3 regions of the Fictibacillus iocasae genome follow, and region 1 is predicted to be linked to each of the others. Evidence: riboswitches for the same ligand, from Rfam matches in the RefSeq annotation. Region 1 holds a riboswitch; each other region holds the start of a gene.
What was found. A riboswitch is a leader RNA that binds a small molecule or an ion and turns the genes downstream of it on or off. The one in region 1 is predicted to bind S-adenosylmethionine.

Region 1 (10,344 bases):
AACGGCATCAAAGTGATGCTCGATGCCGTTTTCAACCATAGCGGCTTTTATTTCGAACCGTTTCAGGATGTACTGGCGAACGAAGAACATTCTCGCTATAAAGACTGGTTCCACCTGCGGGAATTTCCTATCCAGACGGAGCCTCGTCCAAATTATGATACGTTTGCATTTGAAAAATCTATGCCGAAGCTCAACACGGAAAATCCGGAAGTCCGCCGTTATTTATTGGACGTAGCCCGGTATTGGGTGGAAGAATTCGATATAGACGGCTGGAGGCTTGATGTGGCGAATGAGGTGGACCATTCATTCTGGCGCGACTTCAGGAAGGCGGTAAAGTCCGTGAAGCCTGACGCGTATATTCTCGGCGAGATCTGGCACGATTCGATGCCTTGGCTTGCCGGTGATCAGTTTGATGCTGTGATGAACTATCCGTTTACTAATGCTGCTCTAGATTTCGTGGCATCTGAAAAGATTGATGCGGTGGGATTCGCTGATAAAATCATGAACGTCACTCATATGTATCCTGAAAACGTGAGTGAAGCTGCCTTTAACCTTCTTGGTTCACATGACACACAGCGAGTTCTGACACTATGCAGCGGAAATAAGGAAAAGGTGAAACTGTTATACGTGCTCATGATGAGCTACAGCGGAACACCATGCATTTACTACGGAGACGAAATCGCGATGACAGGCGGACGCGATCCTGGCTGCCGCAAATGCATGGAATGGGACAAATTAAAACAGGACCTCGATATGTTCCATACTGTGCAGAAATTAATAAGCCTTCGAAAACAAGTTGCCGGCTTTGGCAATGGCTCTAAACTCCGCTTCATTCAAGCAGAAGGCAAAACACTGATTTTTGAAAAGACGTGTGAAGGAAGCTCCGTTGTGATTGCCGTCAATGCTGACGATCATCCAGCTGAATTATCGTATTCAATTGATGCTGAAAAAACAGCAACTAATCTCTGGGAACAAGAAGAAGCTGTTACCGGAACGTTGCACTTCATCCTCCCTTCTTATGGATTCGCAGTTTATGAAGTGAAGTAGTTATATTCAAGCTGGCTTTATTGCCAGCTTTTTCTTTTATTTTGAGGGTGAAAAGCATAGAATGGGAGAATGCTGATTTTTATATTTTTAGGAGGCACCTTATGGTCAATAAAAAGGCAACGACTGCTGCAGAGAAACTATCATTGTTTGCCATCACATGGCCGATTTTTATTGAATTTCTTCTTCATATGCTTATGGGCAATGCTGACACACTGATGCTTAGTCAATACTCCGACCATTCGGTTGCAGCCGTCGGATTGACCAATCAGATTCTTTCCATCGTCATCGTCATGTTCGGTTTTATCGCGACAGGAACGAGTGTCGTGATCGCTCAGGCCGTCGGGGCAAAAAATTTTAAAAGCGCCGAAGAAACCATCATCGTTTCACTTGCTGCAAACCTCGTGTTTGGTGCACTGTTAAGCGCTTCTCTTTACCTTTTTGGCGGTGTTTTCCTCACTTGGGTACAAACTCCCCCAGAGCTGATGAGTGAAGCAAAGAGCTATTTATATATCGTTGGCGGCTTTTCATTTATACAAGCGGTGATCATGACGATCGGAGCATCTCTTAGAAGCTATGGCTTTACGAAAGATGCGATGAATGTCACGATCGGGATGAATGTACTGAATGTTATCGGAAACTATTTGTTCATTTTCGGCCCGTTTGGCATCCCTGTGCTCGGTGTGGAAGGAGTGGCGATATCCACCTCTGTGAGCCGTATGGCAGGATTGGCCATTTTATTGGTCTTATTAAAGAAAAGAACGAATATCAGTCTGGATTTGCGCCGCGCTGCTAGTGTTCCCATTAAGCATTTAAAAAATGTTCTGCGAATCGGCCTGCCCGCTGCTGGTGAGCATCTTTCGTACAGCACTTCACAGATGGTGATCACTATTTTCATCACTATGATCGGTACACAAGCTCTGACAGCGAAGGTTTATGCCTTTAACATCATGATGTTTATCTTTTTGTTTTCTGTATCAATCGGTCAAGGCACTCAGATTATCGTCGGTCAAATGATCGGAGCGAAAAAACTTGATGAAGCATACGAGACATGCCTTAGAAGCTTGAAGTACTCTATGTTTATTACATTCGGGATGTCCATAATCGTCGCATTTTCAGCCAAGCCGCTTCTATCTATATTCACAAACAATCCTGCTATATTAAGTGTTGGCGCTGTTCTGCTGGCATTGACTGTCGTGCTAGAGCCAGGACGATCGTTTAATTTAGTCGTGATCTCCTCTCTTCGCGCCGCAGGTGATGCGAAATTCCCTGTATATATGGGTGTTCTCTCCATGTGGGGGATGAGCGTTCCTTTATCCTATATACTGGGCATTTCCATGGGCTTTGGCCTAATCGGCATCTTCATCGCCTTTATCGCGGATGAATGGCTGCGCGGCCTTCTCATGCTGCGCCGCTGGAAGCAGCGCGGCTGGCAGGAAAATCGAATGGCTGCCTGAAAGTTTACACATAAAAGGATCCACTCCTTCAACAAGGTGTGGATCCTTTTCATCTTTTACCCTTTGTTCTATTCCGTGATATTAATGTTATAGTCTGAGAGCCAGCTGTCGATCTGGGCAAGGTGTGCCATCAGCTGAGGGCCTGTCATTAGCTGACCGAACCATGGCGTCTTGAAGGCATCGCCGTTCGTGTCGATGATCTTCTGAACTTTGCTGCGGTCAAGCACTTCAAACAACGGTGAATTCTTTTTATCAGCGATGGATTGAAGCCAGTCTCTGACACCTTGCGTATAAACCGGATGATGCGTCTTCGGATAGGGGCTTTTTTTGCGGTACAGCACATCATCAGGAAGCAGGCCTGTCATCGCTTTTCTTAAAATGCCTTTTTCTCTTCCGCCGAGCATTTTCATTTCCCACGGGATATTCCATGCATATTCCACGATCCGGTGGTCAGCAAATGGAACACGTACTTCAAGACTTGCCCCCATGCTCATCCGGTCCTTTCTGTCGAGAAGGGTAGTCATGAACCAGATCATGTTTAGATAAAAGATTTCACGACGCCTCGCTTCTAAAGAGGTTTCTCCATCAAGCCTTGGTGTTTCGTTCACGGTTTCTTCGTAACGAGAATAAACATAGTCAGCAAGATTAAGCCTAGATTCATAGTCTGCTGTAAGCAAGGAACGTCTTTCCTCAGTCGATCTCATCCACGGGAACATTTGTCGGTTCATCAATTCTTCTTTATGAAACCAAGGGTAGCCTCCGAATATTTCGTCTGCGCATTCTCCAGATAATGCTACAGTCGACTGTTTTTTAATATGACGGCAAAACCATAATAGTGAGGAATCCACATCAGCCATACCCGGCAGATCTCTTACCGTGACCGCTTCACGCAAATGGTTGATTAACAGCTCGTTATCGATCACACAAAAATGATGGACCGAGCCTGTCGACTGAACCATCTTTTCTATCCACGGGCCGTCACTGTTTGGCTGAAAATCGCTTGCTTTAAAATATTTATCGTTTTCTGCATAATCGATCGAAAAGGTATGCAGCTCCCCTTTGTTTTCACTTTGAAAATGCTTGGCGGCAATGGCACTGATCGCTGATGAATCTACCCCGCCAGAAAGAAAGGTACACACTGGAACATCGGCGATCAGCTGGCGCTCTACCGCATCCACCACAAGACTCCGCACATTTTCAATCGTTTCTTGAAGGTCGTGTTCATGAGGCTTGCTTTCTACATTCCAGTAACGCCATTTTTTCAAGCCGCTTTTAGAGAAGGCAGCGGCATGGGCCGGCCTCAGCTCGCTGATTCCTTTATACACCCCGACACCTGGTGTTCGCGACGGTCCAAGTCCGAACACTTCCTGCAGGCCTTCTCTACCGATCTCTGCCTTGACATCTGGATGTGCAAGAATGGCTTTTATTTCTGAACCAAACAATAGGGAGCTCCCGCTTTCACGGTAGAATAGCGGTTTCACACCAAGACGGTCACGTGCCAAAAAGACCGTTTCCCGTTCTGCATCATAAATGGCAAAAGCAAAGATGCCGTTCAGCTTTTCCAGACAGCTTTCTTTCCATTCGATATACGCTGTCAGCAGCACCTCTGTATCCGAATGCCCTGTAAAGCTATACCCTCGGGAAAGCAGCTCTTTTCTGATGTCTTCTGTATTATAAAGTTCCCCGTTATAGCAGATCGTAAAGGCTATCCCGTTTTTGAGCCTGGTCATCGGCTGCACGCCGCCTTCAATATCGACTACTGCAAGCCTCGCATGACCGAACCCTACGTGAACATCGCTCCATGCGTTCAGTGCATCCGGTCCTCTCTTAGACAGTGTATTGGCCATTTTAAGAAGCACTTTTTTTTCACCGGCCACATGATGTTTCCAGTCCGCCCAGCCTGTTATCCCGCACATAGCTGTCACCCTTTCTTCCTGCATTTGATCACATCTGCCCAATAAACAGAATATGCAGTGCCGCATGTACAGGTGACCCGATTTTGCATCTACAGATTTGTGGGCAGGGAAAGAGCAATGTATAATCGAAATAATGAGAAATAATATTCCATTATACGTACTAACGAAAGCAGGTGTATGATGCCACAGTCAAAATTGTTCAGAGCCGGATATGCTCTGCTGCTCATTTTTCTGCTGATCTGGGTCGGCACGAAAATTGACTTTATCTTCCGTCCTCTCGTCGTTCTAGTGCAAACCTTGTTTGCGCCATTTCTTCTTGCCGGTGTGCTGTATTATCTTTTCCGTCCTGTTGTGAACTTTTTACATAAGCGCAGCGTGCCGAAAATTTTATCGATTTTGCTTATATACGGTGCGGCAGTTGGACTCGTTACCCTTCTTATTTACTCGATCGGTCCTGTCCTTCAGCGCCAGGTAAGCAGCCTAGTTGAGAATATGCCGGGTTTAATTAATTCTGTGAGAAACAACATTGTCGAATTGCAGAACCATGAGTGGGTGGACCGCTTTCAGGAAAGCGAACAGTTCAACCCGAAAGAGCTTTCAGATAAAGTTACTGCCTATTTATCTGACAGTGTGTCTACCATTGGTACCAACATCGCCAACTTTATTTCAATCGTCACGAATATCGTCGTTGTTTTTGTCACAGTTCCGTTCATTCTTTATTACATGCTGAAAGAAGGAGAAAAAGCGCCTCGCCAGGTTCTATCTCTTCTTCCCATCAAGCAGCGGGAAAACGGACAGAAAATTTTAAGTGATATGGACCAAGCACTAAGCGGCTACATTCAAGGCCAAATACTAGTCAGTGTCGTCGTCGGTCTCATGCTTTACGCAGGCTACTTAATCATCGGGATTGAATACTCTCTTCTGCTGGCTCTCGCCGCGATGCTGACGAACGTCATTCCGTTCCTCGGTCCTATTATCGGGGTGGTTCCAGCCATCATCGTTGCCGTTACCGATTCACCTGCCATGGTCGTTAAAGTACTGATCGTGATGGTCATCGCCCAGCAGATTGAAGGCAACCTGATTTCACCTCAAGTGATGGGACGGACGCTCGACATCCACCCTCTCACGATTATCTCTTTATTGTTAGTAGCAGGAAGCCTCGGGGGACTGCTCGGCTTGATACTTGCTGTACCGGTGTTCGCTGTTTTGAAAGTGATTGTCCTTCATACGTACAGACTGTTTAAGCTGCGCAACCTGCAAAACTACGAGTAACATAAAAAACCGGCCTAGGCCGGTTTTTTGTTTACACTATTGGAAAGCATAACTTTTTTGCAAGATGATTACTCGACGCAGCTAAAAGTTAATGAACATAGTATAAGAGCAACTAAGGCTGACTGAAAAACATGGCATCAGCCTAGTTTTCTTTACCTATAGGATATTATAACTTTTTTGCAAGATGATTACTCCACGCAGCTAAAAGTTAATGAACATAGTATAAGAGCAACTAAGGCTGACTGAAAAACATGGCGTCAGCCTAGTTTTCTTTACCTATTATTCTGCTGGCAATGCTTCCTTTTCGTAGATCGGCACCCAGCCTTCTTTTGATTTGAAGATGCGCACAGCCACGACTTTACGGTCTTCCTGCAATGTAAAGTAATGACGGTAGTTTTCAGGAACGGAGATCAAGTCGCCAGGCTCGAGTTCAACATCGAAGAAGCGCCCGTTCGGTCCTTCAATCGCAAAAATACCGTGTCCTGAAACGATGAACCTCACTTCATCATCGCTATGGTGATGCTCAGAAAGGAAGTTCTTCAATAGTTCATCAAGGTTCGGCGTAGCATCAGACAAAGAAATCACGTCTTCTGTCACATAACCCCTGCGTGCGGACAGTTCATCGATCTCCGTTCGGAATGCTGCAATCACTTCTTCTTTATCTTCGTCACTTAATGAAAAGTTTTCTCTTAAGTGAGAAGGAAGCTTTTCAATATCCCACTTCTCATAGATGACTTCCTGGCTTTGAAGATAAGATTCTACTTCACTTTGATTCTCTATTCTTTCTCCGTTATCATGAAATCGTAATTGTGCCATTTTCTTTTCCTCCTAAAAATTTATGATTTTTTTAGCGGTATAGCGCTTAACGCCGTGAAACAGATTGAGAGATTTTAATTTAATATGATAAGTAAACAAAAACTCAAAGGCCTCCAGATGCTTTTTCGCTTCAAACGCATCTCTTCCCCACACCGTGATTCCATGATTGCGAATGAGTACTGCTCTTGTATCCGGGTTGATGGCAGAAGCAGTCGCCTTTGCCAGCTGCTCAAGATCAGCATAATTTTCCACAATCGGAACCGTGATCTCGCCATCCTCTTCCCAAATGCCGAATGCTTTGATCAATTCCTGACCTCTGAATGTGATGCTCCCTTCAGAAGCATACATCTCAGAAATAATATTATTGTCGATCGTGTGGACATGCAGGCAGCAGCCTGCATCAGTCAATTTGTACACTTGGGCATGAATGCCTGTTTCAGCCGAGGGCTTTAGATGCGTTTCTTCTGCTGGAATGCCGTGTCTGTCCACAAGCAAGAAGTCTTCATCCGTCCTTTTCCTTTTGTCTTTTCCGCTAGCTGACACAAGAAAGGTTACCGGCTCATCCGTTATTTTAATAGATAAATTTCCGCTCGTACCTGGGAACCAGTCTCTGGCTGCCAGCTCATCCTTTACATCAGCCAGCTCTGTCCAGCGCAGCTCTCTTGTCATTGCACACCCTCCTTCTTCTTTTCAAGATCGGATATAATATCATGAAACGTTTCAAATGGCGTAAACGGTATGTTCAATTCCGTGCATTTCTCGATTAAAAAGTCCCGAGCGAACACGTCATCGGCATGTTTGGCTGCTTCAAGGTCTGTGATGGAATCTCCAATCACAATTCTCCGATATTTGCTGCTATCCCATTTGCGAAGGATGCTCGGTTTACAGCATCCGCAATCGTTGCTGCACCATTTATCACAGCTGTTCGGCCACGTTATTGAAATCGTTTGTCCTGAGAAATCGCTGCCGTTGCAATAGATCTTATCCTGACTCAAGTGGCTCTCCAAGTATGGGTGAACAAAGAAATCAATTCCTCCGCTCACCACATAAAAGTCCATTCCTTCTTTTTCAGCATAGGCGAGTAAGTCCTCAAAGCCTTCTCGCTGTTTTGATTGAGATAACACGAATGATGTAATCTCTTCTCTCTTTGTAGAAGGGATAGAAGCAAACATCCTGCCTACACCCTCTTGTATGCTCATTCTCTTTCCTAATATGTCATTCACGATCTCTTCCCAGCCAGGTGCGCCGTATTCCTTCATAATGCTGACGATGTTATCCTTTTCTGTGATGGTTCCATCAAAATCGCAGAAAATCACACTCTTTAACGTCACTTTGCTGCCACCCCGCCCCAGAGCTCAAGAGCAATCCGCAGCTCGCGATTTGCTTTAGCTGCTTCTTCTAAAGAAATGCCTGCTACCGCCGCATCTACAGCTTGCCTGAACGCTTTCGCCCCGCCTGCTGCTCCGTCAGGATGTCCATGTACCCCTCCTCCGGCATTGATCACACTGTCTAAGCCGAAATCAGTGAACAATTGCGGAACAAGACCGGGATGGATGCCTGCTGATGGTACAGGGAAGACTTTTTTCTGCGAACCGCTCTGTTCAGTCAGCGCCTTAGCAATGCCAATCGCTTCTTCATGTTTCAGTGCGACAGTGCCGTATGGTGATGGAAACAGGACAAGATCAGCCCCCGCTAAACGAAGCAGTTTTCCAAGTAAAACAGAATACCGTATGCCATAAAGTGAAGATGAACCAGACGCTCCTGCCAATGCAGGGTGAGCCATGATGGGCACAGTAATTTCTTTATCTTCCGCAAGCTCTTGCAGTACATCGGGCCCATAGGATAGCACGTTAAACAACAGGGCATTCGCGCCGAGTTCTACCGCTTTTCTGGCTTTATCCCGCAAGTTCCGAGTTTTTCCCGTGACGTTCACTGCATATAGTGTTTTTTCACCTGTGATGCTTTCCGTTTCTTTTAAAACCTGTCTAGCAGCCTTGATTCTCTCCTCAAATGGTGTGAGCGGATTATCAAATAAAATTTCGTCATCCTTGACAAGATCCACCCCGCCAAGCGCCTGCTCACGAAGCTGCTCTTTAAAGAATGAGATATCTTTTCCGAGCACCCCTTTAAATATGCTCATCACAAGCGGCCTCTCATTTACACCAAGCTGCCTCCTGATGCCTGTTATTCCGTATTTCGGACCAGGAAAATGAGAAGCAAGCGCTGTGTCCAGTTCAAGATCAACAAGCTTGATCTCGCCGTCCAGTGACAGTTTGCCGAATACGGTCGTTAAGATAGCCGGCAGATCTGGCGAAAAATTAGCTGATGGGTAAGAAATTTTTATTAAACCTCTTTTCCTAGACCCTCCCAAGTATTCATTGGCCTTTTCATCTTCTTCGAGAACGGTGACTTGTTCCACTATCCCTTTATGCTTTTGCAGCTGCTCCTTTTCAAGCTGAGGAAGATCCGTCCAAGATCCGACAGTCAGCCCGAGAGCAATGCCTTCTGCTTTCTTTTCAAGATCGCTTTTTTTTTCGTGCACAAGATATGTTGCTGTTACTTTTCCCATCGCCGGGTCACTCCTTTTTATGCAAATCACTTGGCTGCCTGAATCCATTTAGTCAATTTAATAAATAAAAAGCCCCTTCACGAGGAAGGGGCGCGCATGTAAACACGGTTCCGCTTCCTCTTATCTGCCAGCTGATACAGCTGCAAGATTTAGCACCGTTTTCACCGAAATGGTAAATGGTTGCCGGGTTTCATAGGGCTAGTCCCTCCACCTGCTCTTGATAAGAGAAAATACAAAATTGTTTGAATATATTAATTTAATTGTGATTATGACAGGGGTTTTATCGCCTGTCAACTACTTTTCAAAATTTAATTTTGTGATGCGGTCAGCCGCTTCGATTAGCCGTTCTTCAGAAGTTAACAGCCCGGCCCGTACATACCGGTCTCCTTCTTTACCAAATCCCACTCCTGGTGCGACGACAACATGAGCTTCATCGAGCAGCAGGTCAGAGAACGTTTCTGATGTATACCCTTCCGGCACTTTCAGCCAGCAAAAGAAAGACCCTTTAGGTGCACGCACATCCCAGCCGTTTTCTTGCAGACGGCCGATGAAAGCATTGCGTCTGCTTTCATATGTGGCAGCAAGCTCAGACACACAATCCTGCGGCCCCGTCAAAGCGGCTGCAGCTGCTGACTGTACCGCCCCGAACAAGCTCACGTAGTAATGATCTTGCATCAAGTTCAAGCTTTCGATCACCTGCTCATTGCCGACAGCAAAACCAACTCTCCAGCCCGCCATGTTATACGTTTTCGAAAGCGTATAAATTTCGACGCCAACGTCCTTTGCCCCTTTAGACTGGAGGAAACTAGGAGGCTTCTCACCGTCAAAACCAATAGCGCCATAAGCAAAATCATGCACGACCAGAATATCATGCTTTTTCGCGAGCTCGACTGTTTCATCAAAAAATTCAACAGTCGCCGTTCCCGCTGTCGGATTGTTAGGATAGTTCAAGAATAATAGCTTCGCATTTTCTAACACACTTTCTGGGACTGCCGCATAATCCGGAAGAAAGTGATTTTCCTCTATTAGCGGCATAAAATGGGTATCAGCTCCCGCCATCGCAAGACCTGACAAATAGTCTGGATAGCCCGGATCCGGTACGAGCGCAGTATCTCCAGCATCAAGAAAACATTGCGAAATCTCAACAAGACCCGCTTTTCCTCCAAACAAAATCGCCACTTCTTTATCAGCATCCAGTACTACACCATATTCTCGCTCATAAAACTCACAAGCTGCTTTTTTTAAAAAATCATAGCCGCGAAACGGAGAA
Region 2 (10,344 bases), on a different contig from region 1:
GAGAATGAGTGATGGATATCGCAAAGTGTATACATTGGCGTGGACTGAAACTGAGAGCATCATTGCATTTCCCGGCCGCGTACAACACACATCCAAAGGGGATATTTCCTTTAATTATTATTTGTCACGGATTTACGAGCAGCCGTATTGGTGTAGACCGATTATTTGTTAAATCAGCTGTGCAGCTTGAGAGAGAAGGTAACATTGTTGTGCGATTTGATTATGCAGGTTGTGGTGAGAGCGAGGGTCAGTATGGCGAGAACTCATTTGATGACCTAATTGAACAAACTCAAACGGTAATCACCTTTGGAACGGAACTGCCGGGTGTAGACCGTAATCAAGTCACTTTGATTGGACACAGCCTGGGTGGTGCGGTAGCTGCTATTACTGCAGCAAAAGATCATAGAGTAAAGAATCTGGTTTTATGGTCTGCAGTAGGAAGACCGTATGATGACATTTCAGCTATCGTTGGACCGGCAGAATGTGACGAAATCGAAAAAAGCCGCTGTATTGATCATTTAGGTTACACTCTGACACCGAAATTTTTAGAGTCGCTGAAGCGTTTTAACCCTATCGAAAAAATAGCGAGATTTAACGGCCATGCACTGATTATTCACGGAACAGGGGACAAGGTAATTACATCAGAGTATGCCAAGCATTACGTTTATTCTTTAAAAGAAAAAGCCGAAAAGACGCTGATTCAAGGTGCGTGCCATACTTTTTCAACAGGACCTCATTTTGATCAGCTAATCAATAGAACGAAAAAGTGGATGCGATACAGAACAAGTAGCGAAGAACGCATGGCTAAAAAAACTTCATAAATAATGATTGACATTATTAACAGTATCATCCATAATACAAAGTAATTTGATAGGAATACACTCTTATTAAGAGCAGGCGGAGGGAATTAGCCCTATGAAGCCCGGCAACCATTCATGCTGAATAGCCAGCCATGAAAACGGTGCTAAATCTAACAGCAAAAGCTGAGAGATGAGAGGATAATCGGATGTCTACTGAAACCCTCTGTCTCTTAATGTAAAGACAGAGGGTTTTTGTCATGTTTTCCGCCTCTTAAAGAGTAATTGTCAAAAGTACAGGAGGGTGCAAAATTCCGGAGTGAAAAAGGTTCAGCCCGAAGTCACTTCAGAGCTAAAGGTTTGTCAGAAAAACCATTAAAGAGAATTTAGGGGGCAATAAAAATGAAAAAGATATTAAAAGGTTTGGCAATAGGGGCACTTGCACTAGGATTGACAGCTTGTTCTGATGCAACAAGTGGATCAGAAAAAACAACCAAACTTACTGTAGGAGCATCCAACGTACCGCATGCAGAAATTTTAGAAGAAGCAAAACCATTGCTAAAGGATAAGGGCATTGATTTGAAAATTGTTACTTTCCAAGACTACATCCTACCGAACAAGGCGCTTCACGAAAAAGAAATTGACGCCAACTATTTTCAGCATATTCCTTATTTAAATCAGCAGTTAAAGGAAAATGAAGAATATGACTTTGTAGATGCTGGCCCTGTACATATTGAACCAATGGGTGTGTACTCCCACAAATATAAGTCATTGAAGGAGCTTCCGGATGGAGCGCTGGTTATTCTTAGCAACTCAGTAGCGGAACATGGGCGCATCCTATCTATCTTCGAAAAAGAAGGGGGAATCAAACTAAAAGAAGGCAAAGGATATGAAGCGCAGCTTAGCGACATCACAGATAACCCAAAGAACCTGAAATTCAAAGCAGACATCGAACCAGGCCTTCTTACAAAAGCATTTGAATACAAAGAAGGCGACGCGGTCGTCATTAACACGAACTATGCTATTGACGCTGGTCTAAATCCAAAGAAAGATTCTATTGCTTTAGAAGGACCGGATTCACCGTTCGCAAACATCATCACAGTCAACAAAGGAGATGAGAAGAAGGAGGGAATCAAAACACTTGTAAAAGTGCTGCAGTCTGAAGATATTGCCGAATTCATCAACAAAGAATACAAAGGGTCCGTCTTGCCAGTCAGCAAATAAGGAGATAGAACATTGGATAAAGATCACCTTTCTTGGCAAAGAAAAGTTATGACAGAGGACGTTGAACTGAGTCCTTATTTAAAGAAGGTCATGGCAGATGCCGCTTCACAAGCTGCTAACCACAAAACCAAACGCAAACTCTATCAAAAAAGAGTGAGCAAGCGAATCTAACAAGAATTATTTCGGGGTCCGGTACCATCACAAAGAAAAGGGGCAATCACGCCGATTTTCTTCATTGGTACCGGACCCCGATTTTTTTGTTTTTAATATACTTAATTTTTCTTCTGACATCGACCTGACATATTGGTGGGATACATTATTAATGCGGGACGAACTATTGCCTGTAAAATTCACCATATAACAGGAGGAATGAAAGATGTTTAAATCAAAAAAATCAACATATGTCGCAGCGGGCATGCTTTCACTCGGTTTAATTGGAGCGGTGCCGGTACTTGCGGCAACGGACCATGATAATTCAAAAAAAGACATTAGAGAAAATGCAGCTGAACACTTCAATAAAAAACGGCATCACCATAGCGGGCATGGTTATAAATTGGATCCAGCCATCATTAAAGCAAAAGCAAAGATGCTAGGTATCAGTACTTCAGGTAAAGAAACAGAAGAAATTTCTCGAGAGGTTCGAGAAACGGAACTGAAGAAGCGGGCAAAAGAAAATAACGTCACGATTGATGGAAAAAGCTTCCGAGAAATATCGAGAGAAATTATACAAGCCGAATTGAAAAAGGAAGCTCAAAAGCTTGGTGTGAGCATTGATGACAAAAATTTCCGCCAATTAGCGGAAGATGTAAGGACTGCCACAATGAAAAGTGAAGCCAAGAAGCTGAACATTAAAACAGAAGGAAAAGAAATAAGAGTGCTTGCTAAAGAGGTCCGCGAAGCAAAGATCTCAAAAAAAGCAAAGGAACTCGGCATCTCTTCATCGAATAAAGAAACGCACGAAATTGTTCAAGAAATTCGCCGAAAGCAGATCCTTAGTTTAGCTGATAAACTGGATATAACAGCCAAAAACAAAACATTAGAAGAGATTGTGCGTGAAATGGCTGTCAAACACCCAGATGAACTGGAAAAGCTTGACCTTTTTCAAGAGAAGAATCGGAATTTCTTTCATATGAAAGGGTTTGAAAAGTACGGAAACAATGATCATAAACTCAGAGGCGGGCCTGCTGGCGAAACCCTCAGTGACGAAGGAGCATTTTCAGAAGCTGGAATCTAATTAAACGTGCAAAACGATGAACCCCGGTATCGATATCGGGGTTTTTATTTTACAATGAACGGTAAGGAGTGAGCTCGGATGAAAACCATATTGGTTGCAGAAGACGAAGTATCAATCAGTGCTGTACTAAAAGCTTATTTGCAAAATGCAGGTTATCGGGTGGTACAAGCGTTTGACGGGCAAAGCGCGATTAGCTGTTTTCACCAGTCAGAACCCTCCCTCGCAATTCTTGATGTGATGATGCCCGAGCTAGACGGATGGCGAGTGCTCAAAAGAATTAGAGAACACAGCACATGCCCAGTTATCATGCTCACTGCACTCAGTGATGTGTCTTCCAGGCTCGCAGGTTTGAACGGAGGTGCGGACGACTACATCGCCAAACCATTCATCGGTGAAGAAGTAGTGGCAAGAGTTCATGCAGTGCTGCGGCGCACAGAGCAGTCAAGACGGATGGAAGAGGAGAAGGCAAAATTCGGCAGGCTGCTGATTGACTGGCGTTCACATGAAGTTTACCTCAACGGCATCTCGATTGAAATGACCCCACGGGATCTGTCATTACTTCTCTATTTGGCAAAGCATCCGAACCGTACGTTTACACGCGACGTTTTAATACAGCAAGTGTGGGGTCTCGATTACTTTGGAAGTGACCGGGCGGTGGATCTATCCATTAAACGCATTCGAAAATTGCTGGAGAATTGGCCGGCAGAAGATGGTGAGATTAAAACATTCCGGGGAGTGGGGTATCAATTCCATGTTAAGAAATAACAGCCGAACGACACTCTTAAGGTTCTGGACTACTCGCTATTTTGCCATCCTTTGCATCGGTCTTATTGTTATTGGGACGATTGCTGCATTATGGATTCGCCATGCTGCCATTGAGAACCGGCTGGAGCTGTTTAAATTTATGGCTGAGGATATTGCCTTATCTGCCGTGAGCCAACAGGAAGGCCGCTATGAGCGGCGCGGGGGATTGCCCGGTCTTATAAAAGACCGCGAGAGGTTTCTAGGTGAGCTAGATAAACCACCTGCCATTTTCGTCGTGAATAATGAGGGAGAGGTCCTCTTTTCCAATAAGCGTAGGCACGAGTTTAAGCGGCAAGGAAGGCTTCCATCTTATATCTTGAAAAATAAAGAGTCGGTGCAGGAGATAAAGTCTGATGATGCAGACGTGTTCATGGTGAAAACACCAATTGTTACAGATCTAGGCAACAAAATAGGATATGTTCTAATCACACAGTCTAAAGAAGAACTAACGAGGGTTAACCAAGAATTTCGTCTTCTGGCAGTCATGCTATGTTCACTGGCATTATTAGGATGGATTGCCATCTATTATTTTTCACGCAAGATCTCTCTGCCAATACAGAAGGTCGCTAACGCGGCTTCACGTATTCGTGATGGAAACTACAGCTTTTCTCTTCCGGAAGATGTGAAAGAGAGAGAAGTGTATGAACTCGTTCAAGGATTCCGAGACATGGCGGAAAAGCTGCAGCAGCTCGAATCATTGCGTGCTGAGCTTCTTGCAGGAGTCACCCACGAGCTGAAGACGCCTGTCACCGCTGTCAGCGGCCTGCTGCAGGCCATAAGGGACGGCGTCGTGGAAGGAAAAGAGATGGACGAATTTATAGCCGCTTCCTTAGCAGAGACAGAAAAAATGGAAAAGATGGTCGAGGATCTTCTGGACTTTAATTCTTTCACAGCCAACGCTGTACCTGTCAAGCTAGAGCAGCATAATGTATTACACCTGCTGAAAGAAATTGTTCACCAATGGGAGCTTGTTCACCGCGTAAAAATCTCACTAGTCTCAGAGATCAATGCTTCTGCTAGTATAAGAACCGATTCACTCCGCTTGCAGCAGATTATCGTCAATCTCCTAAACAATGCTAAGCATGCGAGTGATCAGAACACCGATATCACGGTGAGGCTTGCTGTAATTGATAAACAGTTTACCATAGAAGTTACTGATTATGGCTGCGGCATTCCAGAAGAAGAACAGGACATGATTTTTGAGCGTTTTTACCGAGGGAATGAAAAGAAATACAAGGTGCGAGGACTTGGTCTTGGGCTTCCCTTCAGCAAACTGCTCGCTTCAGCAATAGGCGGACAATTAGTTCTGCACAGCAGCGTGCAAGGGAAAACGGTATTTCGACTACGATTACCAAGGTGATGAAAACTTTTTTAAAATAATAAGTTTCGCGCTAACAGGACCAGGGTATAGTCACTATAAAACTGGTAAGGAGGGATGGTTATGCATACGAGCATTCATAATGAGCCTCTATCGAAAAAGCCAGAAGTCGTCTTGCCGATTCAGACTGCCGCAATGATCGCGAAACCGCCAATAAAGGATGAGGCGAAGAAACCGGAATACACTACTACATTTTTAAACCCAAATTAACCTGAAAACCTGGCAAACGCCAGGTTTTTTTCATTGCTGTCCAAATAGAATATTTCCAAAAAAAACCTTTCCGTATATAATGAGAGAGATGGAAACCGCCGATACGGGAGTGTGAATTTATTGACAACGGCCTTTGTGAATTGGGGAGAATCAAGAGTGAAATTGACTTGGGAAGAAACGAGTCTTCTCCCTGCCAATGATTTCATAACAAGTGCCCATGGCTTTTGTGTTAAAGAGAATAAGCTTTTATTAGTGAATTTATGTGATAGAGGCTGGGATTTTCCTGGCGGACATATGGAACCTGGAGAGCGTCCAGTTGATTGCTTTAAACGGGAGGCTTTAGAAGAAGGCTATGTAGCAGGTGATTGTGAATTATTGGGATACATAACGGTTGATCATAGTGAAAACCCAGCTTGGACAGAAAACAGCCGATATCCTAAAATAGGCTATCAAGTGTTCTATAAAATGGATATCAAAGAATGGCTTCCATTTGAGGGTAAACACGAATCTGTTCAGCGCAAATTAATCGACCCTACAGAAGTTTCCCTATATTATCGAAACTGGCACGTTGTTTATCAAGGAATATTAGACTGTGCGCTGCGGTAAAATGAAGAGAGTTCATTGACTGATGAAAAAGGAAAGCACTCGACTATCGTCAATACGTTACGACAGGAGAGACTTCTATAGAATCTCTTTTTTGTCACTTTATCTGTGATGATTTATAACCTAGTCAAACAGTATAAGAATAAAGTATAAAGTCAACTTAGGCTGACTTACAGACTTGGCTTCAGCCAAGTTTCTTTATTTATCCAGAGTATTTTGTTTTGAAAGTGGAGGTAAATACCTTACAATGATTCTTCATACTTGGAACGTTAAGAATGGGGGATGAGAGCGAATATGGATACATGGGAAAAGGAATGGCTGGACGAACAGCAGCGAGTCGATCATCTTTCCTCTAAAATTAATAAAAAAATGAACACCATCGATCAATTGCTTGGAGGCAAGAAGGGAGAGGTCGTTGAGATACGGAAAAATTTTTGGGAAGACGTAACGGTTAACTTTGAGGATGCTGCGGAAGCGGCTGAGACGGCAGCAAGCATCCGTCAGCAGGCGGAGCTATTATCCGAGATTGAGCGAAGTCATCAGGGTGCCTCACAGCAAATGAAAACGTACGAAAAACTCAAAAATTCTCCTTACTTCGGTAGAATTGATTTTAAAGAAGAAAACGAAACAGCTGCTGACAACATCTACTTAGGCATCGCTTCTTTTTATGATGAAGAAACAAATGACTTTCTAATCTATGATTGGCGCGCGCCGATCTCGAGCCTGTATTACGACCACGGTCTTGGGACGGCATCGTATACGGCACCTGGCGGAGAAGTAGAAGGCGAGATGAAGCTGAAGCGGCAGTATATTATTCGCGGCGGAAAAATTAAAAGCATGTTTGATACAGGGGTGACGATCGGAGACGAACTGCTGCAGGAGGTCCTCGGAAACGAAGCGAACGCCCAGATGAAAAGCATCGTCGCGACCATTCAGAAGGAACAGAACGAAATTATCCGCAAAACAAGCGGTGAATTAATGATTGTACAAGGAGCTGCCGGCTGCGGCAAGACATCAGCCGCACTGCAGCGAGTGGCGTATTTGCTGTATAAATACCGTGAATCCTTGAATGCGAGTGAAATCCTTCTTTTTTCGCCAAATGCGATGTTTAATACGTACGTGGCAAATGTGCTGCCAGAGCTTGGTGAAGAGAACATGGCACAGACAACGTTTCAAGCCTATATCGAGCACCATTTGGGCAGCGACTTTGACATTGAAACGCCGCTTCAGCAGATGGAGCATATGCTCTCCACTCAAAACAACGATGGATATGAAAACGAACTAGCCGGGGTCCGGTACAAGGCGTCTCTTTCTTTTTTAGAGAGCATCGAACAGTACTTAGAATCGTTAAAGAAAAGCGACATGGTGTTTCGCGGCATTCACTTCCGAGGGCGGCCTATCGTATCTGCAGAAGAAATCACTCATTACTTTTATTCGTTTGATGAGAACATGTCCATACCAAACCGCCTGAAGCTGGTTACCGAATGGATACAAAAAGCAGTCCGGGAGTTTGAGAAAAAAGAACGGAAAGAAGAATGGGTGAAAGAACAGCTTCATTATTTGGATGAAAGCGTGTATACGAAGCTGTATCATAAACTGCGCAAGAAGAAACAGTATTCCAAAGACACGTTCAACGATTTGAATCGTGAGGAAGAAGAGCTTTCCGCCGTAATCGTCCGAAAAGCGATTAAGCCGCTGAGAAATAAAATTCAGCAGCTTCGTTATGTGAACGTGAAAGCATTATATCGCAATCTGCTGGAGAAAGTGCCGCACGAAATGGGCGATGAATGGCATAACATCGCACATCATTCAAAAGCGGATCTCGCAGAAAACAAGCTGTCTTATGCGGATGCGACGCCTTTTTTATTCTTAAAAGAACGAATAGAAGGCTTTCAGACGAACACAATGGTGAAGCATGTGTTCATCGATGAGGCGCAGGACTATTCACCGTTTCAGTTCGCATTCATTAAGCGGATTTTTCCGCGCGCGAGATGGACGGTGCTTGGTGACTTAAACCAATCCATCTATGTTCATTCGCCCGAGAACGCGTTTGATCATTTGAGCCAGCTATTTGATTCTCGTAAGATTGAACGGGTAAGGTTATCGAGAAGCTATCGTTCAACCAAGCCAATTGTAGAGTTCACCAAACATCTTCTAAAAGATGGTGAGGGAATCATACCTTTTAATCGGGATGGCACACTGCCTTGTGTAACACGTGTCTACAGCAAGGATCAACTTCATGAGGATATCATCGGAAAAGCAGGTGTTTATGAGCGTAATGGGTATCAAAATATTGCCATCATCTGTAAAACGGTCAGTGAAAGCCAGCAAGTCTATGAGGAGCTAAAGGGGAAGCTTAGAGTAAAGCTGATGGCGGATGAAGAGGTAGCGTATGAAAAAGGCATCGTTGTGATACCTTCTTATTTAGCCAAAGGAATTGAATTCGATGCGGTCATCCTTTATGACGCATCAATTCAGAGTTATGGCGCAGAATCGGATCGCAAGCTGTTTTATACCGTATGCACACGCGCTATGCATGATTTACAGCTGTATGTTCTAGGCGAGATCAACCCTTTTATAGGTAGCGTCCCTGAGGGTTGTTATTTAAAAGAAGAAAGAGGCTAACCAGCCGGAATTAGCCGTGGTCCGGTACCTTATGGTGAACAAGGTACCGGACCACGGCTTTTGTTTATTTCCAATAATTAAACAGTGGTCCTGAGATACCAAATACCGGATCAGATGCCGGAATTTTCGTTTGCTTAATGTTTTCCATCACTTCTGGCCGTTCGCCAATTTCACCCGTTCTTGTATCATAATCTGAACCGCCTGGATAGGCGCCGACAACTTTAAAATCGGATGATGAGGCTATTTTCTTATGTCCAGTACCGGCTGGAAGGATGATAACATCTCCGGTTTTCACCAAGAACACTTTCCCTTCTTCTCCGCCAAGCTGCAACTGTGCTGATCCAGAGATTACTCCAAGCACTTCATGAGTATTGCTGTGATAATGATGGTAATCAAAGACTCCGTTTTGCCAGCTGTTCAGCCAGCCGTTCTCGTTAAACACCTTCTCCGTTTCCTGTTCATTGCCGTTTAAAGCACCTTCATAAATCAACGTTTGAAAAAAAGGACTGTTCGGAATAGATCCATCATCTTCAAAGTATTGTGCCACGATATTCATGAAAATCCCCCTTTCTTTTTATAAGGCTGTTTTCGTAAACATTGTTTCTTTTAGAATTCGAAAAGAGGTTGATCTCCGTTACAGGTGCACGCTTATCCAGAGGGGGTATGGGGAAAAGCACGGGTGGGCTCGTTTAGCCCCGACCAGCAGAAGGTGAAGGGGCAAGATTTCAGCATTTTAATGCTTCTCATCGTCGTTCAGTCATTAGCGACAATCTCTACGAAAAGAGCTATTAATAAATAACCTACCCCACTCTTCTAATGTACAAAACCGACAATCTTCGACAATAAGAACATCGTGATGTAGAAAGAACACGAACGAATTTTCGGGTTTAAATGTTTGTAAACCGGTTTACGGTGGTAAAGTTAAAGTACCTAAATTTAACCATAAATTGCTGTACCAATAAAACCTTTAAACAAAGGAGGAAGCCTGCATGGTTTACAAAGTGAAGGACTGGCTGCGCTTGACTCATAAAGAAAGGTACTTGCTTTTGGTTGCCATCTCTAAATTGCAAAAAGAACAGCGGACTCAACTATAAACAACCCATTCATAAAGACCTTCTACTTTTTTCGGTGGAAGGTTTTTCTTCTGCTCAAAAACTTGTCCTGCCAAAAAACTGTCAGTATAATTAAGGATATGATTTTTGTTCATAGAATGTATAAGAAAAGAAGGGGACAACATGACTTCATTTAATGATCAGCTTATAGATTTTTTAGAGCAAAAGGCGTGTGATATTACTGAAAAATGGCTTCAGTCAAGAATTCCAAGAGGCAACTCTATTTATTCAAGCACACAGAACGAAAAAGTAAACGAACTATTGAGAGAGCAGAATGGTTTAACGATCAAGACTGTTATTAGCATTTTGTTTGAAGATAAGTCGATCTATAAGGAGAACAGCGAACGCTGGGCCAAA
Region 3 (10,344 bases), on a different contig from region 1:
CCATTCTGGCTGAGAGAAGATGTAGACCGACTCGATCGGGGCGCCCTTAGACTTGGCGATAAAAGCGGCAGCGCCTGCCGTTGAGCCGAAATCGACGCTTTTAGAATTCAAGAACTCAAGTGCCTTGTTGCTGCCCTGGCTCTGCACCCACTCTACCTTAATACCTTCTTTCTTTAACTCCTTTTCAGCCCAGCCAAACTTCTTCAAAACAAGGCTTGTTGGTGAATAATAGGCATAATCCAGTTTAATCGTCTTCGGTTTTTCATCCCCGCCGCTTGCTTTGTCTGAGCATCCTGCGAGCAGGAAGGCTGCCGCCGCAGTCAGCAGCAGCTGTTTTCCCCATTTTTTCATGATCTCTCTCCTTTTCTCTCTGCTTACACTTCACAAGCGTACGTGGCGATCGTTCCACGCAGCCGTTGTGCTTCTTTATATGTGCAGCGATTATGAACAACATCGATTCCAGCATCTTTGGCTATGGATGCTGCTTCTGGAGAAATAACGCCTTCCTGCAGCCAGAACACTTTCGGCTGAACGAGGACCGCTTCCTTCGCCAGTTCGATTGCCGCTTCAGGGCTTCTAAAGATCTGCACAACATCGAGCGGAAATGGAACAGATTTGAGATCTGGATACGCTTTTTCTCCAAGAACTTCAGTTTCTCCCGGATTTACGGGTACAATTTTATAGCCGAGGCGCTGCATTTTACGTGCCAGCCTGTGGCTAGGCCGTGCAGGATTGGAGCTTAGCCCGACAACCGCGAGCGTTTTCGGCCGCTGAATTTCCTGGCCGTTTTCGGTCGCTCGATAGATCGGCGATTGAAGCGCCCAGCGGATCACGCCCTCATCATTCACGGCCACTTCCGCTTTTTCATTCCCATTAAAAGAAGTTCCCGTTGCAATCTGGATCGCACGATCAAGATCGTTCGTCAAATCTTTCACCGACTCAAGGCCGATGGAAAGCCTGATCAGTTCTTCTGTTACGCCCGTTGTCTTGAGTTCGTCGGCACCGAGCTGCTGATGTGTCGTTGACGCTGGATGGATGATCAATGATTTGGCATCACCGACGTTTGCGACATGCGACCAGAGCGCGATGTTATCGATGACTTTCTTGCCGGCTTCTCTACCGCCTTTTATCCCGAAGTTCACGATAGAGCCGAAGCCATTGCGCAAATATTTTTGTGCAAGAGAGTGAGCTCCATGCGTGGTAAGGCCTGGGTAGGACACCCAATCCACCGCAGGATGCTTCTCTAAATACCGTGCGACTTCAAGCGCATTTTTTGTATGCTTTTCTACACGAAGGTGCAGCGTTTCCAAGCCTTGCAATAAGAGAAACGCGTTTTGCGGGCTTAAGCATGCACCAAAGTCGCGCAGCAGCTGAACGCGCAATTTTGCGCTGTACGCCAATGTTCCGAAGTCTGTTGCATAACGGATGCCGTTATAGCTTTTATCCGGCTCCGTAAAGCCTGGAAACTTTTCGCTGTTCCAGTTAAAGCGGCCGCCATCAACGACCACGCCGCCTATCGCGGTGCCGTGTCCGCCGATCCATTTTGTCGCCGAATGTACGACGATATCGGCACCCCAGCTGAGCGGCTTGCAAAGGTAAGGTGTCGCGAATGTACTGTCGACGATGAGCGGAATTCCGTTTTCATGTGCGATATCCGCAACAGCTTCAATATCGAGGACATTCAAACTTGGATTGCCGATCACCTCACCGAATATGGCCTTCGTCTTTGGTGTGATGGCTGTGCGGAAATTTTCGGGATCCGACGCATCAACGAACCTTACATTGATTCCGTATTTAGGAAGCGTGATGGCAAACAAATTGTACGTGCCTCCATAAAGATTGGATGCTGCGACAATTTCGTCACCTGCGTGAGCGAGGTTGAAGATCGCAAGCGATATCGCCGCCATTCCGGAAGAGGTAGCAACCGCCGCTACTCCGTCTTCAAGAAGAGCGATTCGTTTCTCGAACACATCGACCGTCGGGTTGCCGATACGGGAATAAATGTTGCCAGGCTCATCGAGCGCAAATAAGCTTTGTGCGTGATCGGTATCATGAAACACATATGACGTTGTCTGGTAAATCGGAACCGCCCGTGAACCTGTCGTCGGATCGGGAGACTGTCCCCCATGCAAAAGCACCGTTTCAATATCATAGCTGTCAAAAGAATTAGCCACTATAATCTCTCCTTTTTATCATTTAAATTTTATTATCCCTATGCGAAAACTACGGATTAAAGTATAAGAAGCTCCTTTCCTTCTGTTTGTGTTTTTAAAATTCCGGAAGAATGTATACAAAGATGGTGTGTAACATGAGGTTTATGAAGAGGGCATATAAAAAACCCTCTTCATAAGAAGAGGGTTATGTAGAATCCTCCTCTTATCTTCCAGACTTGTGTCTGTAGGATGTAGCACCTTTTTAAACTGCTGTTTAAAGGTTGCCGGGCTTCATAGGGCCTATTCCCTCCGCCGCTCTGGATAAGAGTTGCTATTTAAATGTGTGGTGGTGATAAAAACATTTTATTGCTTGAAATGGATTATATGACAGCAACATTCAATCCGTCAACACATTTTCAGAAAATTATATTATTTCAAGCACACAGGCATGATCAAAATAGCTTAATAGCGGGAACTTTTAGCAGAAAAAAATATTTTCACCAATTGTGTGAGGGGTACGGTACTTCTCTCCACATTCCTTTAAATCACGCCGTTCGTAAAAATATGTACCGTACCCCCAAACCTTAATATTCACAAAAAAACCACACACTCGCCGTTCAGGCAGGTGTGTGGTTTTCGTCGACCATAACAATGATCTTCCCGTCGATCAATGCGGTTGTGTACTTTTCTGCTTCTTCTTCTGATAAGTCCTGCTCAAGCAGCACCTCTTTAAAATCTTTTTCATCATGTGTGAACATGGATGCAAATGGTCCTGCTGCGAGCAGCGGGCCGACACCCGGTACGCCTAATCCCGGGACTGCAATGCCTCCACCGATGCCTGCAAGAAAACCGGCAATCGTTCCATAGGTCGCGTTGTCTAAATCGTCCTCTACTACACGCTTTTCAATTACATGAGTCTGGTCAGCTATAGATGAGAGCGTATCATCATCTTTCGCTACTATCGAGATATGCTGGGATTCATACCCTCGATGTATCATTTCTTTAATGGCGCTGACAGCTTCTCTTTCTGTTTCGTAGGCGCCTGTGATGTGTCTTTTCATTGTTATCCCTCCTATGGGTGCATCTCTATCTTATTATGTACCCTGCTTGGTGAGGTCTAAACTACATGGATTCCTTACTTCTGATCGAACCACCCTTTTCGCTTGAACCATAAAAACATCGACATGCCGATCAGCACCATAAAGCCTACTGCCGCAAAATAGCCGTAACGATAATGCAGCTCCGGCATATGGGAAAAATTCATACCGTAAATTCCGGCAATAAAGGTCAGCGGCATGAAAATGGTCGTTATGACGGTCAGTGTCTTCATGATGGTGTTCATCCTATGTGAACTAAGTGAAATATAATTGTCCCGAATATCTGAAGTCATCTCTCTTATGGAGTCGAGCGTTTCAGATAGTTTTATCAGATGATCGTAAATATCGTGAAAATATGCTTTTCGTTTGTCGCTGATCGTGATCCGCTTGGACTCTAGCATCCTGTACAGCAGCTCTCTCATAGGAACAATCGTTTTACGCAGACGGAGAACCTCTCCTCTTATATCAAAGAGTTCGTTGATCAGCTTCGGCTTTTCCAGTTCCAGCTCATCATCAAGCGCCAGCACGGTATCTTCCATTCTGTGTAAAATGGGAAAATACGTGTCCACTAGTTTATCCATCACTTTATATAAAATTTGCATCGGGTTCATTTGGTCAGGTTTCTTTGTTTTCTTCACATACTCATAAACGTAGTCCAGTTCCTTCAGGTTAGTCTGATGAAACGAAACGATGAAATTCGCTCCAAAAAACACATCCACTTCCTCTGCTTTTAGTGTCTGCTCATTTATGGCATGAACAACCAAAAATTGATGGTCTTCATAATACTCCAGCTTCGGACGCTGCAGCTCGTTTAAGCAGTCCTCTACAGCGAGCGGATGAAAGTGGAAGAACTCCAGCAGCAAGGATGCCTCTTCTGGAGTTGGCTCTGAGATATCCACCCAAAACCATTTTATCTCCTGGTTCATTATTTGTTCCATCGGCAGATCGAACAGCAAATCCTTCTCTTTTTTTGCAACGATTCTAATCATGATAATCCCCTCACCTCAAAGCTTCATCCCTATTATAGTATATCCTTCCCACACGAGGCATTTATGAAAGAACAGATTTTGCTGTATACTGTGGTCATGATTATGGTTTAATTTAAGTTCTTTTAAGATTTCTTCTTCGAAGTGGTTGATCTCCGTTACAGGTGCATGCTTTCCGCGGGGCGTGGCGTAAAGCAGGGTTCTTTGACTTATTCTACTGCGGTCAACTTTTTCAAATATGGATTCAAAGTTGATGATTGAACAAGTCTTTGTAGTCAATTCTAAAATAAAAAGATGGGTAAGAATCAGGCATTGAAAAAGATTTTAAACGATGTTCAGCAACATTTTTTCATAAAAATAACGATCGGAAGTGTGTTCATTGTTTGATAAAACTTTACTTCAGATGAATACGGTGTTCATCTCGATTTTAATAGAATCACTGCCATTCGTATTGATTGGCGTTTTCTTGGCAGGCATTATTCAGATGTTTGTGAGTGAGCAGATGGTCGCACGCATCATGCCAAAGAACCGGGTGCTTGCCGTCTTGATGGCTACCATTCTAGGCGCACTGTTTCCCGCATGCGAGTGCGGCATCATCCCGATCGTCCGGCGGCTCGTCTCCAAGGGTGTTCCAATGTATGCGGGAATCGCCTTTATGCTCACAGGGCCTGTAATCAACCCAGTCGTCCTATTTTCTACATACGTGGCGTTCGGAAATTCTTGGGACATGATGATCTACCGCGGTGGTCTCGCGATGCTGGTTGCCGCGCTTGTCGGCATCATTCTTTCCTATCAATTTAAGAACGAGCCATTATTGCTCCATCCTGTCACTACAAGCCAAAGTACTGCGAACGTGCCGTTTGGCCGAAAGCTGCTCGGTACACTCACTCATGCTGTGGACGAATTTTTTTCGGTTGGAAAGTATTTGGTGATTGGTGCGTTGGTCGCGGCCGCGATGCAGACATACATCCAAACATCCACCCTGCTTGAAATCGGCCAGAGCGAAGCCGCTTCTTCACTTGTGATGATGGGACTCGCTTTCGTGCTGTCGCTTTGTTCAGAGGCGGACGCTTTTATCGCCTCTTCCTTCCAAACGACCTTTTCTACAGGATCACTCGTCGCGTTCCTTGTATACGGACCGATGCTTGATGTAAAAAATACGCTCATGATGCTTGGCACCTTTAAGAAGCGCCTTGTAATCAGCATTATCACCTACGTAACATTGCTCGTATTTGTTGGTTCATTATTCTTTTAGAGGAGGTGTGTACGATGTTTCGAATTTTCATATTGCTCGGCTATACGTTTTTGTTCATGCATTTGCACGCCACAGGTGACATCAGCAAATACATTAACATGAAATATGCGTATATTTCTTTTTCTGCTATCTTTTTTCTCGGTCTGCTCATGCTTGTCCAGTTCTATATTTATGGTAAAGGTGACCGATCAGAAGAGCACTGCGATTCGCCAGACTGCGGGCATGACCACGATCACGAGAAAAAGCCTGGCTGGCGTTCCCTGCTCGTTAACACCGTCCTGCTGATTCCTGTCGCTGCAGGTCTTTTTCTCCCAGTAGCCACACTAGACTCTCAAACAGTGAAAACAAAAGGATTTGCGTTTAAAGGCGTTGAAAATGAAGGAGATTTTGGAGAGCATCAATTCTTGAAACCTGACTTGAGCGTCTATTATGGAGAGGAAGGCTACGAAAACATCATCGGCAAAGAAAAGAAAGCCTTTGAAAACAAGGACACCATCCTTTTAAACGAAAAAGACTACTTAAAAGGGCTAGAGCTGATCTATTACGCTCCAGGTGAATTTATTGGCAAAGACATACAGATGCATGGCTTTACGTTTAACAGCAACGAGCTGAGAAACAAAAGACAGGTATTTCTGCTTCGTTTCGGCATCATTCACTGTGTCGCTGATTCAGGTGTGTTCGGCATGCTGATCGAATTTCCGGACGACGTTAACTTTAAAGATGACGAATGGATTGAAGTAAAAGGAAAAATCTCCGAAATGTATTACCAGCCATTTAAAGCTGCAATACCGTACGTCAAAGTTAGCAGCTGGAAAACGACATCAAAACCAAAGGATCCGTACGTTTACAGGAATTAGAGCATAACTCCCATACAAGCCATTGTGCCGATTGCTTGCAATGCTATAAACAACGCAAAAGGCTGATTCTCTTCCTTCCGAGAATCAGCCTTTTGCATAACCTGAAGCTGCCAGGTTTGTTTCATGTTATTCCGCTTTCGCACCGTTTAAATGGTTTTGTATTTTATCGCCATTCTTTCCAAAAGCGTCGGTCACGTTCCAATACTTCTTGTCTTTATCACTGTATCCATTCAATTCAACATCCAAGTCATGAAAGATGCGGTGCAAATAACGCAATGACATCGTATCCTCATAATGAATCGTGACAAGCATCAATGCACGTGCACGGTCCATATCATTCCATACATTCGACTCAGCAAATCCTTTTTCACGCAGCCAGACAATATCCTCCTTAAGCTCAATCCATCCTGTACTGGTTTGAACATAGTCAGCCTTGAACACATCCGCTCCGCCAAATCCAACCAAGTTGTTCAAATATGAATGCTGTTTTGAAATAATGTTCAGCACCTCATTTTCCGCACCTTCTTGAAAGACTGCGGCTTCCTTATATGTACGGTCTTTCAGATTCTGTAGAAAATTCATTTCGCCTTGAACCGCTGCAGAAACTGGCTCATCCGCCTTTTCTTTCACCTTCTTTTCCAGCTTGTTTTCTTGATGAAAGGTTGCTTGAAAAAGTGAACCATCGTTTATGGCCGCCATCACCCCAAATACGGCGGCTGCAGCAAAGACCAGACTTGCATAGATGAATAGTATTTTCTTTTTGTTGCCAGCGAGCTTCAAGTTGACTCCCCCTTATCCTCTATTTCACTATACCATATTTGGTAATATTAGGGTCATCCTGCTTTTAGCCGCTGCACGTCATCATTTAATATAATGAACAAGAAGAAGAAAACCGCCCACATGCATTGGGCGGCTTCTTCTACTTTTTTAACTCCGTATACACGACAAGTCTCTCTTCATGTGTACGTGCTTTTTTGTTAAATTCTCCTGTGCACGTGATCAAGTTTAAGTTTCTCTGATACGAGAATCCGAAAATATCTTCAATCGGAGCTTCTTTTCTAGGAAAGCTTTTTTTGCCGGTTACAATGAATGTTCTCGATGTACCGCTTTTATCTTTCACGATGACTTCGTCGCCTTTTTTGAGCTTACCAAGATCGAAAAAGACGGCTGGACCCGTTTTGCTGTCCACATGTCCTGCCAAGACTGAGCTGCCTCGGTCGCCTGGCTTTGTTCCCGGCTCAAACCAGCCAACACCGTCAACGTTCTGCGGCACTCCCATTTGTCCATTATCAAGCTCTCCAACGTTTTCAACGGGGGCATCCACACCGATTGCTGGAATGACAATCGACACAGGCACGATTCCCAGGTTCTCTTCCTTAAGAGCATCAGGCGGGGACAAAGGGGCAGAAGATGAGTCAATCGCTTCGCTGGATTCTATTTTTTCACTGACGCTCTTTATCCGCGCTTCTGGCTTCTCTCCACCATCATTGCAAGCTGTCAGCAGCATCAGTGCTGCGGCTGCGGCCGCTGCCATCCCTGTTTTCCTCATGTTCATCACCACCTGATTTCTCTTTAGTTAGTCTTTAGTTAGTTAGTCGACTTTCGACGGATAATAAGTGCAGACAGGATGCCTGCAAGTGCCATCGCCATGAGGGACCCCATCACAATGCCTTTTGTGCTGTTTTCCTCACTCATACCGCCCATTCCAGTTTTCGGCATGTCACCAGGCATTTTGCCAGCGAACTTTTCTGGGTGCTGGTCAACGATCGCTGTTGACAGTCCCTTACCTACTTCAAACATATGTGCATATGCTTCACGCACCGTTGGATACGTTGTCGCATAATCCTGCGCCACGTAGCTGTCAAAAGCTTTCACCAGTTCGTCAATGTGCATTTTAAGCCCTGCCTCAAGATCTGCAGCTTTTAAGCGTCCTTCTGTCGCTGTTTCCAGGAACTTTGCCTGCTCAGCACGGTACTTGTCCAGTTCTGCCAATGCTTGTTTCTTGCCTTCTTCATCCTTCGCTCCGGTTGCTTTTACATAATCAACAAAATAACCAATATGCGAGCTCCAGATTTCTTTAAATGCGGCTCCGCCTTCTTCGCCGTATACAGAAGTGATGGCAGCTGAAAGGTCATCTGTGTTCTCTCCTAACGCGCCGGCTGCCGCTTCAAAATCTTTCGCACCGTCCGCCCCTTTTTGCATGGCTAAGATGGCAAGTGCCGCATGCTCAGATAAAAGGTGGTTGAGGTCTGCGCGAAGGTCTGCTGCCGGTGTGTCAACAGATTTGCTGTCAAAGTTTTGCGGGAATTGATCCGTGATTGCCCACGATAATCCTTTACCGACTCCATACATGTGATGAACCGATTCTCTTACACTATCATACGTTTTCTCAAAATCTCCTGCTACATAGCTATCAAACGCCCAGACGAGCTGGTTAATGTGAACCTTCAATCCTTCTTCCAGTTCCTTCGCCTTTAAACGGCTTTCTGTTGCTTTATCAAGAAACGCTGCCTGCTCCACACGGTAGTTGTCCAGATCAGCTAACGCTTTTTTCTTTGCTTCTTCATCTTTTGCGCCTGTTGCTTTAACATATTCAACAAAATATCCAATGTGGCTGCTCCAAATTTCTTTAAACGCGGCTCCGCCTTCTTCACCGTAAACCGATGCGACCGCTTTGCTTAAGTCTTCTGTGTTTTGGTTCAGCGCACCGGCGGCTGCTTCAAAATCACCTTTGCCGTCAGCCCCTTTTTGCATTGCCACAACCGCTAGGTAAGCGTGCTCGGAAAGAAGAGCATCAAGTGCTGCACGTAAATCAACCGCTTTGTTGGATACCTCTAAAGATCCTGCGGCATGATTCCCTGAGTGACTTCCGCCGTGGCCGTTCGCGCTTGCGATGCCTGCTGTCGGGATTAAGAGAGAAAGGCTGAGTGGAATCGCAACCAATGATTTCTTCATTTTCATTCTAAACACTCCTTTTATTTTTGTAGATTCATATAAGCTAACGGACATCTGCCTAAAATGGATCACACAAAAGAAAAAAAAGTGATGTTTTTTGTCACATTAAAGAATAAAACCCTGCAGCGGCAAGGTTTTAGACGAGGCGATTTTCATTTAAATGGTGCAAAACCTGCTTTAAATGGGCGAATGTGTTGCGGTTGCCTGCAGGGAGTTCATAGCCTGAGCTTACCATTTGTGCAGACACCTTTGGCTTAATTCCACTTAAGTATACATCCGTACCTACAAGTTTGAGAGAACTGATCAAGTGCCTCAGCTCATTTACGAGCGTGTCATTCATCGCCGTAATCGATGTTAAATCAATAATCAAATGCTCTAATCCGAATTCGACCGATTTTTGCAAAGTATGATCTGTGTTAAACGACACATGCCCTTTTCCAGAAGCCGGATGAAGAGGCAGAACTCCAATTCCATCCATCACCGGAATAATATTTGCTGCCAGGTCATCAATGATTTGCTCTAATTTTTCTTCGTTTTCAATGTAGGTTGTCACTTCCATAAACTCGACAAGACCGCCAATACGCTTTTCGCCCTCATACAGAAACTTAGTCTGCGCGTTAAAGACTCTTCGTTTCCCTTCCCAAACATACTCAATATTATCTTTACGCAGTTCTTCCCCTTTTTCCATGGATAAAGACAGGAAACGTCTGTACCCTGGAACACGTGAGAGAAATTCGTCGATATGAACGCCGATCGCGTCATGTCGGTCAATTTTTAGCAGTTCTTCACATTTCTTATTTACGAAAATCGTTATGTAATTGTCATCAATCATATAAATGCCGTTGTCTATCCTATCCAGTGCCTGAGCAAGCATTCTTTGTGTTCCCCTTTGCACAAATTGTTTTACAGATACTGTTATTATTTGTGAAAAAGAGTAGAATGTCCACCTAAAATGCTTGATCACTTTTTCGACAGCATAATGAAAACCCGCTCACCAATAAGTGCGTACCCCTTTTTGTTCGGATGAAGCTGATCAGAGAA

Region 2: linked by a shared signal. The riboswitch ahead of ACFQPF_RS01145 (MetQ/NlpA family ABC transporter substrate-binding protein) and the one ahead of ACFQPF_RS08685 (2,3-diketo-5-methylthiopentyl-1-phosphate enolase) in region 1 are both predicted to bind S-adenosylmethionine.
Region 3: linked by a shared signal. The riboswitch ahead of ACFQPF_RS00780 (PLP-dependent aspartate aminotransferase family protein) and the one ahead of ACFQPF_RS08685 (2,3-diketo-5-methylthiopentyl-1-phosphate enolase) in region 1 are both predicted to bind S-adenosylmethionine.

The regions. Positions count from the first base shown of each region.
Region 1 is NZ_JBHTCP010000014.1:80,402-90,745, reverse strand. Features, by position in the region: gene ACFQPF_RS08720 (alpha-glycosidase) at 1-1,047, shown strand, start outside; gene ACFQPF_RS08715 (MATE family efflux transporter) at 1,149-2,501, shown strand; gene asnB (asparagine synthase (glutamine-hydrolyzing)) at 2,570-4,417, opposite strand; gene ACFQPF_RS08705 (AI-2E family transporter) at 4,595-5,689, shown strand; gene ACFQPF_RS08700 (1,2-dihydroxy-3-keto-5-methylthiopentene dioxygenase) at 5,969-6,505, opposite strand; gene ACFQPF_RS08695 (methylthioribulose 1-phosphate dehydratase) at 6,518-7,174, opposite strand; gene ACFQPF_RS08690 (2-hydroxy-3-keto-5-methylthiopentenyl-1-phosphate phosphatase) at 7,171-7,836, opposite strand; gene ACFQPF_RS08685 (2,3-diketo-5-methylthiopentyl-1-phosphate enolase) at 7,833-9,074, opposite strand; SAM riboswitch class I at 9,192-9,301, opposite strand; gene ACFQPF_RS08680 (pyridoxal phosphate-dependent aminotransferase) at 9,369-10,344, opposite strand, start outside.
Region 2 is NZ_JBHTCP010000002.1:244,169-254,512, forward strand. Features, by position in the region: gene ACFQPF_RS01140 (alpha/beta hydrolase) at 12-821, shown strand; SAM riboswitch class I at 882-997, shown strand; gene ACFQPF_RS01145 (MetQ/NlpA family ABC transporter substrate-binding protein) at 1,200-2,021, shown strand; gene ACFQPF_RS01150 (hypothetical protein) at 2,034-2,192, shown strand; gene ACFQPF_RS01155 (hypothetical protein) at 2,398-3,255, shown strand; gene ACFQPF_RS01160 (response regulator transcription factor) at 3,334-4,020, shown strand; gene ACFQPF_RS01165 (sensor histidine kinase) at 4,007-5,419, shown strand; gene ACFQPF_RS01170 (hypothetical protein) at 5,501-5,647, shown strand; gene ACFQPF_RS01175 (NUDIX hydrolase) at 5,768-6,253, shown strand; gene helD (RNA polymerase recycling motor HelD) at 6,545-8,875, shown strand; gene ACFQPF_RS01185 (cupin domain-containing protein) at 8,940-9,431, opposite strand; gene ACFQPF_RS01190 (STAS domain-containing protein) at 10,111-10,344, shown strand, end outside.
Region 3 is NZ_JBHTCP010000002.1:169,182-179,525, reverse strand. Features, by position in the region: gene ACFQPF_RS00785 (aliphatic sulfonate ABC transporter substrate-binding protein) at 1-351, opposite strand, end outside; gene ACFQPF_RS00780 (PLP-dependent aspartate aminotransferase family protein) at 375-2,174, opposite strand; SAM riboswitch class I at 2,374-2,481, opposite strand; gene ACFQPF_RS00775 (general stress protein) at 2,771-3,214, opposite strand; gene corA (magnesium/cobalt transporter CorA) at 3,289-4,239, opposite strand; gene ACFQPF_RS00765 (permease) at 4,640-5,491, shown strand; gene ACFQPF_RS00760 (TIGR03943 family putative permease subunit) at 5,506-6,348, shown strand; gene ACFQPF_RS00755 (hypothetical protein) at 6,475-7,128, opposite strand; gene ACFQPF_RS00750 (class F sortase) at 7,268-7,897, opposite strand; gene ACFQPF_RS00745 (copper amine oxidase) at 7,936-9,309, opposite strand; gene ACFQPF_RS00740 (STAS domain-containing protein) at 9,440-10,177, opposite strand; gene ACFQPF_RS00735 (GDSL-type esterase/lipase family protein) at 10,264-10,344, opposite strand, start outside.